DNA from 2 places in the Ornithinibacillus jepli genome. Region 1 is predicted to be linked to the other one. Evidence: riboswitches for the same ligand, from Rfam matches in the RefSeq annotation. Region 1 holds a riboswitch; the other holds the start of a gene.
The links. Region 1 has a riboswitch for S-adenosylmethionine ahead of ssuE (NADPH-dependent FMN reductase). Riboswitches for the same ligand answer to the same signal wherever they lie in the genome.
Positions count from the first base shown of each region.

Region 1 (5,589 bases):
AATAACCCAATTACAAATCCAACGATAACGGCTAAAAGTGCATCACCGAAAAACGGAATAAAATCACGGTAACTAAAACTTTCTGCTGAGGTGATTTTAATTATCTCGTACGCAAATAGCGCTAGCAACGGTCCGATTGGGTCCACTACAATACCTTCCCATTTCAATACAGAGGATACTCGAGAGGATAATTTTGCCTGTCTTAATAAAGGGATAATGACTGTCGGACCTGTTACGACAAATAAACCACCAATAATAAACGATATTTCCAAACTAAGTCCAGCTATAAAATGAGCAGCTAAGGACCCAGCAATCCAAGCTATAGTGGTACCTATCGTTACAATTCGGTACACAGACTTGGATATTCCTTTCAGCTCACGTACATCTAGGCTTGTACTACCTTCAAATAAAATTAGTGCCACTGCAAGCGAAATAATTGGACTGTAAAGACTTCCAAGTGCAACTTGTGGATTTATTAAGCCAAATATTGGTCCAATTAATAACCCGGCAAGAGACATAATAACAATGGACGGCCATTGAATTCTCCAACCCAACCACTGCGAAAAAATCCCAAGCGTAATTACAATAACGATACTAATTAGTGCAAATTCTGTATGTATATAGATCACCTTCTTTTTGTTCGATAAAAATATTTTATCACTGACTTTGGTTGGTAGCTAATGTAAGTTAGTTTTAACCAGACTTGCCAAATTATGTTTATGACACAATTAGATGAAAGGACATGTCTTAACTAAAAAAGCGGTCAAAACACCACGTTAATTCTTCGCAAATTCTCCATCAACTTCAACAGTAGAAAATATATTAATAAAGGCCTTTTCATCGTGTTTACGAACAATTTCTTTTATTTTTAACGTCTCATAACGTGTAACGACCATCATTAAAATTTGTTTCTTTTCCTCTGTGTATCCTCCGTACCCCTCTGTAATGGTAATACCTCGGTAAATGGATTGAAGTAAATCCTTTCTTATCTGATCACCTTTAGTCGTTACAATTTGCATCGTCAGTTTGATATGGCTCGTGTGAATGGTATCAATTACTTTCCCAGTCAAATAGATCGATAAAAGGGTGTATAATGCAATATCCCAACTGAAGACAAAACCAGATAAAAGTACAACGATTCCATTCATACCTGTAAGGAGAAGCCCTACACTAGTATTACTAATTCGGGAAATAATAATCGCTATAATATCTAGGCCACCAGAGGTTCCAGAATATTTCAGTATAACACCGACACCAATTCCACCTATAATTCCACCAAAAATCGTGGAAAGCAAAATATCGTCAGTTACAGCAACTACTGGCAAAATGTATAAAAAGAAAGAAAGTGAACCAACACAAACTAACGTATTGATAGTAATTACCTTTCCTAATTTAAAGTAGCCTAGAATTAGTAAAGGCAGGTTAAGAATAAATGTCAACAATCCTATATCCAATGGGGTGATTAATCCAATCAATATGGCAATACCACTAACGCCACTACTTAAAATACCAAAAGGGACTAGGAAGAAATTAAAGGCAAATGCAACAATTAAAGAACCGACTATGACGACTAAATTTTTCATGTTTTGAACTCTCCCTAGTGTTTACAATTTAGTTTAATGATCAACTTTTTAACGTACACTCGTGGTGTCTTATGTGAGTTTTACTAGTTCGCTAAAATAATCAAGCTGTTTTTTTGCCCTCTGTAATGTTTCCTCATTGATAATAGGCATTTTTTTCTGTTTATCAATATACTCATCCAATAAATAGAGACCTTTTAAATTATGCCCCTTTAATGTCGCTAATAATGGTTTAAGCGTATATTCAAGAGCTAAAAGATGTGAAGGACTTCCTCCGGTCATGATAGGAAGTATTGGCTTATGCTTTAAAGCATCCTGTGGTAAAAGATCAATCAATGCTTTTAAGACCCCAGAATATGCCCCCTTATAAACAGGTGATCCAATCAGGACACCGCGAGCGTTTTGGATTAATGCTATGATTTGTTTTATTTTTGGGTTGTTTACGTTCATTTCAAACAAATCTTGATAAGGTATATCTTTTACTGAAATATGGGTTACGGATAATTGCTTATCATTTAGAAGTGTCCCAAAATATTTTAATACCTGCTCTGAACCGGATAATTTGGCGGTGCTTCCAGATATCGTAATGATCTCACTCATACATGCTCATCCTTTCTTACTTTTCATGGTAGCTTAAGTTTTTACTTAGAAAAGCTCATAAAAAAATCCCTCATTCTTTGGATGAGAATAAAGGGATTTTACATAGTATGTTCATCTCTTATCTCTCAAGAATAATCTCGTCGGAATTAGCACCTTTCTGACTTAATTAGATCAGAGGTTGCTGAAGCTTCTTCGGGCCTGGTCCCTCGGCTTCTCTTGATAAGAAGTAGTTGTATATAATTATATTGTTATATTCTATTCGAATAAATCCTATCAGTCAAGTCGGAATTAATCTGTTGACAAGATACAAAGGATTACTTTATGATATAAAGCAATAATCAGATAATTTCATCTTATCCAGAGAGGTGGAGGGATATGGCCCTTTGAAGCCTCGGCAACAGGTTCTTTTAATTAGAATACTGTGCCAATTCCATCAAGCATATGCTTGGAAGATAGGAGAGTGCTACGTTATTTTTAGTATTAATCTCTTTTCCTATCTAGGAAAAGGGATTTTTTTATATTTTACAATCAAAACATAATAGGATGAGGAGGAATTTTATGAAATATGGTTTTTGGTTACCAATTTTTGGTGGGTGGTTACGGAATGTTAAAGAAGAAAATATGCCACCTACGTTTGAGTATGCAAAGAAAGTAATCCAATCTGCAGAAGAATGGGGCTATGATACAACCTTAATTGCTGAACTATACTTAAATGATATTAAAGGAACAGACAAGGATTCCCTAGAAGCATGGTCAACTGCAGCGGCCTTAGCAGCAGTTACCGAGAAAATTGAAATCATGACAGCTGTTCGCCCAATATATCATAACCCTGCCGTAACAGCAAAAATGGCCGCAAATATTGACCATATTAGTAATGGCCGTTTTACCTTAAATATTGTTTCAGGATGGTGGGTCGAAGAAGCAAAACAATATGGTGGGGATTTCACCGAACACGATGAGCGGTATGATCGTACAGAAGAGTTTATTGAGATTTTAAAAGGATTATGGACAGAAGATACGTTTTCCTATGACGGGAAATTCTATCAAATAGAAAATACCAAACTATCACCTAAACCAGTGCAGCGTCCTAATCCAATTTTATATGCGGGTGGTGAAAGTGAAAAAGGGAAACAAATTATTTCATCGCTTTGTGATGCCTATGTAATTCATGGACATACGGTAGAGGAGGCAAAAGTTAAGATTACAGACATGAAAAAGCGTCGAGAAGAAGCGGGGCGTGAACCTCTTGCAACTATTGGAATGGCCGCTTATGTCATTTGTCGCGATACGGAGGAAGAAGCACAGGAAGAATTAAAACGAATCACTACGGTAAAAGATTTAAGTGGTTATGCAGGGTTTAAAGATTTTACTTCTAAATCAGAGCTGGAACAACAAATCCAGTTACAAGATTATTCCGTATCCAATCGGGGAATCCGCCCTAATCTAGTAGGTACACCTGAGCAGATAGCGAAACAAATACTAGCTTTTGAGGAGGTAGGGGTAGATTTATTATTACTACAATGTTCCCCACAGCTAGAAGAACTCGAGCGTTTCTCCAAGCAAGTTATGCCAAAAGTAGAAGAATTACGCTCCGCATTAACAAAAAACTAAAGTAACGGGGGATTAAAGATGAGTAAAATATATGTCATACATGAGAATAGTGAATGGACAGAACATCTATTCAAGAGATTAGAAGAGTTAAATCTACCATATGAAGATTGGAATCTGGTAAATGGTACTGTCGACCTAGCTTCTGTTCCACCTGAGGGTGTCTTTTATAGTAGAATGAGTGCGTCTTCCCATACACGAGGACATCGGTTTGCCCCGGAGTTCACGAGCGCTGTTCTTTCTTGGTTGGAACACCATGGTAGGGTAGTCATTAATGGAAGTCGTGTCCTTCAGTTTGAGTTAAGTAAGGTCTTACAATATTTGGAGCTTGAGAAATTTGGAATTAAGACACCGAGAACGATTGCTGCAGTTGGAAAAGATGAAATTTTAAAAGCAGCCAAGGAGTTTGAAGGGAAGAAATTTATTACGAAGCATAATCGAGCAGGTAAAGGGCTTGGGGTACAACTTTTTACTTCTGTAGAAGCATTGCAACACTATGTGAAAGGGGAGAGCTTTGAGGAGCCAGTAGACGGAATAACATTGCTTCAGGACTATATTGAGTCTCCTGAGTCTTTTATTACACGCTGTGAGTTTATAGATGGAAAGTTTTTCTATGCTCTACGTGTCGACACTTCAGAAGGCTTTGAATTATGTCCTGCTGACGCATGTACCATTGATGATCTTTTTTGTCCTGTAGGAGAAGAGAACTCCAAACCAGCGAAGTTCCAAATCAGGGAAGGATTTGAACATCCAGTTATTGAAAAATATGAGCGATTGTTAGCAGCAAATCATATTAAAATAGCTGGTATTGAATTTATCGAGGATAAGCATGGAAATATTTTCACTTATGATATTAACACGAATACGAACTATAACAGTGAGGCAGAGGCAGCGAGTGGAAAATACGGGATGCTTGCTGTTAGTGAGTATTTAGAAAGAGAACTGAATAAGGTTGCGGAAACCGTGGAGAGGTAATATTAACGGTATATGAGGTGGGGACAAAATTATTTTAGTTAAACGAATAACCGAATATAGTTCACCTACCACGCACCGGAAATATATTACACTTTCACTTCCAGCACAAGTGCGACATCTGCTCGAAAAGACCTCGCAGTGTCTTCTTTGCCGTGGGCGGCTGGTGAGCCCCCTCGTGCTAACGCACTTGCGGGGTCTCACCGATGCCTTTCCTACCGCTGGAGTCTCCGTATATTTCCGGTGCTGGTAAGGTCTATTATCTGGCTTTACATTTGTACTATTTTGTTATGTCCCAACCGCTTTTAATCTTAAGATAATTTTATGCTATTGACTAAGTGGGCAAAGTTGCGCGTGATTCTCATATTTCCTGTAGGCGCGACTTCTTCCCCCATATAAAAAACATTAAAACGCTGCAGTCCAACCACCATCAGCTGTAAATACCGTACCGTTTACAAAGCTTGATTCATCAGAAGCAAGGAATAATGCTACTTGAGCGATTTCTTCCGGTTGACCAACTCTAGGGATGACACCTTGTACCGGCTTGGTACGTTCCATACCAAACTGATTAATATTTTTCATCGATGCAGAAATATTTGTTGCAACTGCACCTGGTGCAATCGCATTACAACGGATTCCTTTTTGTGCATACATGTAACCAGTGTTTTTCGTTAATCCGATTACTGCGTGTTTAGAAGCTCCGTATGTTGCACCTGCATGAGCACCATTTAATCCACCAGTTGAAGCTGTGTTAATAATGTTTCCTTTTCCTTTTTCTAAGAAAATAGGAATCGCTTTACGCATTGCACGCATAACACCTTTTGTATTG
Region 1 covers NZ_JBFEGG010000001.1:161,742-167,330, forward strand. Annotated here, with positions in the region: gene AB1K81_RS00785 (cation:proton antiporter) at 1-629, opposite strand, end outside; gene AB1K81_RS00790 (YitT family protein) at 777-1,583, opposite strand; gene ssuE (NADPH-dependent FMN reductase) at 1,653-2,180, opposite strand; SAM riboswitch class I at 2,296-2,406, opposite strand; SAM riboswitch class I at 2,531-2,639, shown strand; gene AB1K81_RS00800 (LLM class flavin-dependent oxidoreductase) at 2,739-3,791, shown strand; gene AB1K81_RS00805 (ATP-grasp domain-containing protein) at 3,810-4,763, shown strand; gene AB1K81_RS00810 (SDR family oxidoreductase) at 5,166-5,589, opposite strand, start outside.

Region 2 (5,589 bases), on a different contig from region 1:
TTAGCTGGACAATTGGAGAAAGCAAGAGAATATTTAGAGATGGGGGAGGCTGAAGGAGATGCAGAGCTTTTAGAAAAACTAAAAGTAACGAAACCTCAACCTGTCAAACAGACTATCATTCATGGTGATTGTACAACCGATAATGTACTTGTTGTAGATGGTAAAGTAAAGTTGTTTATCGATGTGGCCGGTATGACTATTGGTGACCCTCGTTATGATGAAGCATTAGCAATCGGCAGATTTATTGATGATGCAGAGCTAATAAACTCCTTTTATGAAGGATATACACGATATAAGGTCTCAAAGGAAGAGTATACATATTTTGATGAAGGGTTATATGAGTTTTTTTAATCTAATAGTAAGCAGAAAAAGCTTGGAACAGATTTCAAGCTTTTTCTAATGTCTATTATGTGGAAATAGTTTTTTTATTACTAATCCAATCAAATAACCAATTAGCACACCTATAGTATTCAACATAAGATCATCTACATCAAAACTTCTAGCAATGACCTCATTGATTGACAAGATTAATTGCATCACTTCAATAAATAGAGTACTACCAAATCCGATTAGTATCATGGTGAAAAAGGATACCCGTTCCATTAAAATCAATGCAAAAATCCCTATGGGAACAAAAACCACGACATTGCCAAACAAGTTAATTATTTGTAGCAATGTATCACCTTGAAAATTTATGTACAAATTAATTGTTTTAAATGGAACTAGATTAATAGAAACATTGTTAGTTAATATTGGAGTAGATGGGTATAGTGTTAAATATAGGATTGTCTCTACATAGGCGATTAATAATATTATCGTTATCTCCCGTATGTATTGATCTTTAATAAAATGACGTTTACGATAAATTAACCGTAGAGGCACGTAAATCATTAAAGTAATAGCTATCAGCAAAATGGGAATATCGTTTATATATTTCATTAGCTCTCCTTAAAAAATTCATTCATTAAGAATAGTATAGCAGTAATTTTACTCATTTTAATAGATAACCCGAACAATCTTATTATTCACGCGAAGTTTTCACAATTTGACACAAAGTTCCATGGTTTTTACCTGAAGTTTTCACAAATTGACCCGAAGTTATCAAAGTTTTAAATAGAGGTAGCTCTTCTTCTATCAAATCCATTACCCTTATATTTCCTATTAATTCATGATAAAATATACGTAGAAAAAGGAGGGGTAATGATGGCATTAACTTTTTATTGGTATCCAAACTGTGGAACTTGTAAAAATGCGAAGAAATGGTTTGATGAGCATAACGTTGAGTATGAAAGCATACATATTGTGGAAGAAACGCCTTCCAAGGAAGAGCTATTAAAACTTATTGAAAAAAGCGAACTTCCTGCTAAAAAATTCTTTAATACAAGCGGTAAAAAGTATCGCGAATTAAATATAAAAGACAAAATAAAAAATGCTACCACGGAAGAAATGGCAGAGATTTTAGCTACTGATGGTATGTTAATTAAACGACCAATTGCAACAGATGGCAAGAGAGTCACCGTTGGTTTTAAAGAAGATGAGTTCCAAACTATTTGGGTGGATTAATAAATACTAGCGTAAAAGTATGTTAGGTTGTATAGTTAATGTACAACCAATTATTCGGAGGGATTGTAATGAGCTTACCAAACGACTTATTATATTCAAAAGAACATGAATGGGTAAAAAAGGAAGGTAACACAGTACGTGTTGGTATAACTGATTTTGCTCAAGATGAATTAGGAGATATTGTATTCGTTGAGCTGCCAGAGGTTGGAGATGAAATTAAAGTTGATGAACCATTTGGTAGTGTAGAGTCTGTCAAAACAGTATCTGAGTTATATGCGCCAATTAGTGGGAAAATTGTCGAAGTGAATACAGAATTAGAAGACAGCCCTGAGCTAGTAAACGAATCTCCATACGAAGGTGCGTGGATGATTATTATCGAACCTAGTGATGAGTCTGAACTTGATAATCTATTATCTCCAGAAGCATATAAAGAATTAATTGAGCAAGACTAATTTCATATAAATCAAATACTGACTTTTTTCCTTTATGGAAAAGAGTCAGTTTCACTTTCAAAGATATCAAGCTCCTGCTATTCTTTCTAGCTTTTTATAATGTGAGGGGGATCTATCATGATTTCACAACAATCTGAACGTGTTATCATTGTTGAAGGTTTAACTGACAAAAGGCAACTCGAGAAAGTTATTGATGATCAAATTACGATTATTTGTACGAATGGAACGTTTGATATAGAAAGATTTGATGAAATGTTAGAAACTTATCAATTGGATGAGAAAGATGTTTATATCTTTGTTGATGAAGATCAATCCGGAATGAAGCTGCGTAAACGGTTATCGTTAGAGCTACCACATGCAGAGCATATTTACGTAAGTAGTGAGTACCGAGAAGTAGCAGCGACACCAGAACGAATTTTGGCAATGCTTTTACTTGGTAAGCATATTGCGGTTCATCCTCATTATTTAGTATAGCTTACAAGTAGGTGATGATTTGAGAAAGATTTCTCACGAAATACTCGAAGAACACGAATTTTTACTTTACATTTATACTCCATTTTGTGGTACATGTCATGTAGCGAGAACAATGCTAGATAAAATAGAATCGGTACATAATGAGACTATTTTCTATGAAATGAATGCTTCTCTTTTTCCTGATTTTATGCAAGAAAATAAAATAGAGAGTGTTCCCTGTCTGGTTATAAAAAAGGAAAATGAATTGAAAGAAAAAATATACGCATTCAAGTCAATTGCGAATATTTATAGCTATCTTTTAAAATATGAACCTGGGTTATTTTACGATAAAAAATAAAAAAATATAGTTTTTTATGTTGACACATTTCTGTACTGGTGATATAGTAATTTCTATCGGAAAAATGAATGATAAATTTATCTCTTATCCAGAGCGGTGGAGGGAAAGGCCCTACGAAACCGCGGCAACCTTCAAACTTCGTGTTTGAAAAAGGTGCCAAGTCCTACAAAGCATCATGCTTTGAAAGATGAGAGAACGTTAGGATTTAATATTGCTTAATATTACGTCTTTCTGTTCTCTTGCAGAAAGGCGTTTTTTATTTGTTTTTGCACATTATAAAAAGAGGAGGGATATTGCATGATATCAATAAAGGATTTAACAAAAATATTTCGCTTCGATCAGAAAGAAATAACAGCAGTAGATAAATTAAACTTAACAATTGAAGATGGAGAAATATTTGGTGTTATAGGATATAGTGGTGCGGGAAAAAGTACATTCATACGTTTATTGAATCGATTAGAAGAGCCTACTTCAGGAAAGGTCGCGATACAGAATAAAGATATTACTGCGATGAATAAGAAGGAGCTTCGAATAGCAAGACAGGATATTGGGATGATATTCCAACATTTTAACTTGCTTTGGTCTCGAACAGTCAGTGAAAATATCGCATTTCCTCTTGAAATTGCAGGGGTACCTGCTAATGAAAGAGAAGTACGAGTTAAAGAACTGATCGAACTAGTTGGTTTAAATGGAAGGGAAAGTGCCTATCCGGCTCAACTAAGTGGTGGTCAGAAACAAAGAGTAGGAATTGCTAGAGCTCTTGCTAACAATCCGAAAGTGTTACTATGTGATGAGGCTACGTCTGCTTTGGATCCAGAAACAACCGATTCCATATTGGATTTACTAGTTGATATCAACGAACGTTTAAAATTAACAATTATTTTAATTACACATGAAATGCATGTAATTAAAAAAATCTGTAATCGAGTTGCTGTTATGGAAAATGGGAAAATTGTGGAACAAGGTGATGTAATAGATGTTTTCTTAAAACCAAAACAACCTGTTACAAAGAAATTTGTAGAGCAGGTTATGGGGGACCCGGATGGTGATTTTGATCAGCTCTTAAAGGTTTATCCAGGTGGAGAAGTGGTCAAGTTACACTTCGTCGGGGAGTCCGCTAACCAAGCATTAATTAGCAAATTATCAAAGGCGTTTGACGTTGAAGTGAATATCCTTCAAGGGAAAATAACACAAACGAAGCTTGGTGCATATGGAACAATCGTCGTCCAACTTATTGGAAGCGAAAATGAGATTAAAAGTACCCTTCAATATATTGCCGAAAAAACCTCGGTAGAAGCGGAGGTTTTAACAAATGCTTAATGAATTATTTCCTAATGTTGTGATAGAAGATTTACTTGTAGCAACGGGAGAGACTTTTTATATGACACTACTTGCGTTAGTAGGAACAGTCATTATTGGAGTATTGCTAGGACTTTTACTTTACTTAACATCTAATGGTGGTCTTTGGGAAAATAAAATATTGAACTTTATCGTAGCAACTATCGTGAATGTTTTTCGTGCGATTCCTTTCATTATATTAATTCTACTTTTAATTCCTTTTACGAATTTCTTGATAGGAACGATAAGAGGTCCAAACGCTGCACTACCTGCATTAATAGTTGGTTCTGCGCCATTTTATGCAAGATTAGTTGAAATAGGTTTACGTGAAGTAAACAAAGGAGTAGTAGAGGCTGCCGAATCCATGGGTGCCAAAACGAAAACGATTATTTTTAAAGTGTTACTTCCAGAATCCATGCCTGCATTAGTTTCTGGCATAACCGTAACAGCCATTGCATTAATTGGGTATACAGCAGTTGCTGGTGTTATTGGAGCAGGCGGTCTAGGAGATTTTGCTTACTACCACGGATTTGTACGACGAGACTTTGATGTCGTGTTTGTATGTACGGTATTAATTATTATTATTGTGTTCATATTCCAATTCATTGGTGATTTTATTACTAATAAATTGGATAAAAGATAAAAATAAAAAACAAAAGGGAGATTACAAAATGAAGAAATTATTATTTGTTTTATCTATTTTACTTATTGCGTTATTAGCTGCTTGTGGAAATGATGAGGATGTTATTAAAATTGGTGCGACAAGTACACCGCATGCCGAAGTGCTAGAAAAAGCTAAGCCAATATTGGAAGAAGAAGGTATAAAAATAGAAATTGAAGAGTATTCCGATTATAACCTATTGAATGTTGATTTAAATGAAGGAACTATTGATGCTAACTATTTTCAACATATTCCGTTTTTTGAAAATGATATAAATGACCCAGAAAAAGGATATGATCTTGTTAATTTAGGTGGTATTCATATCGAGCCAATGGGAGTGTACTCAAAAAATATTGCAAGTTTAGATGAAATTCCAGAAGGAACTGAGGTTATTATTAGCCGAAATGATCCAGACCATTATCGCATTCTTCAATTATTTGAAGCACAAGGATTAATTAAAATTTCAGATGATGTTGACACAGCTCATCCTAGCCAAGATGATATTATTGAAAACCCATTAAATCTACAGTTCTTATTTGGAGAAGTGAACGCAGAATTTTTAATTGAAGCGTATAATAATGAGCAAGATGCATTAGTAGCGATTAATACAAACTATGCAATAGAAGCAGGATTATCGCCTTTAGAGGATGCATTATTTATTGAAGGTGAAGAATCTGATTATGTAAATATTATTGCTGCACGTGCAGAAGATAAAGAAAATGAAGATTTAAAGAGACTAGTTGAAGTATTACAGTCTGAAGAAA
Region 2 covers NZ_JBFEGG010000003.1:480,072-485,660, forward strand. Annotated here, with positions in the region: gene AB1K81_RS14105 (phosphotransferase family protein) at 1-351, shown strand, start outside; gene AB1K81_RS14110 (VanZ family protein) at 397-939, opposite strand; gene AB1K81_RS14115 (arsenate reductase family protein) at 1,204-1,563, shown strand; gene gcvH (glycine cleavage system protein GcvH) at 1,632-2,015, shown strand; gene AB1K81_RS14125 (toprim domain-containing protein) at 2,133-2,489, shown strand; gene AB1K81_RS14130 (thioredoxin family protein) at 2,509-2,826, shown strand; SAM riboswitch class I at 2,908-3,020, shown strand; gene AB1K81_RS14135 (methionine ABC transporter ATP-binding protein) at 3,124-4,146, shown strand; gene AB1K81_RS14140 (methionine ABC transporter permease) at 4,139-4,807, shown strand; gene AB1K81_RS14145 (MetQ/NlpA family ABC transporter substrate-binding protein) at 4,836-5,589, shown strand, end outside.
Region 2: it holds a riboswitch for S-adenosylmethionine, as region 1 does, so the genes downstream of both, AB1K81_RS14135 (methionine ABC transporter ATP-binding protein) here and ssuE (NADPH-dependent FMN reductase) in region 1, are expected to answer to the same signal.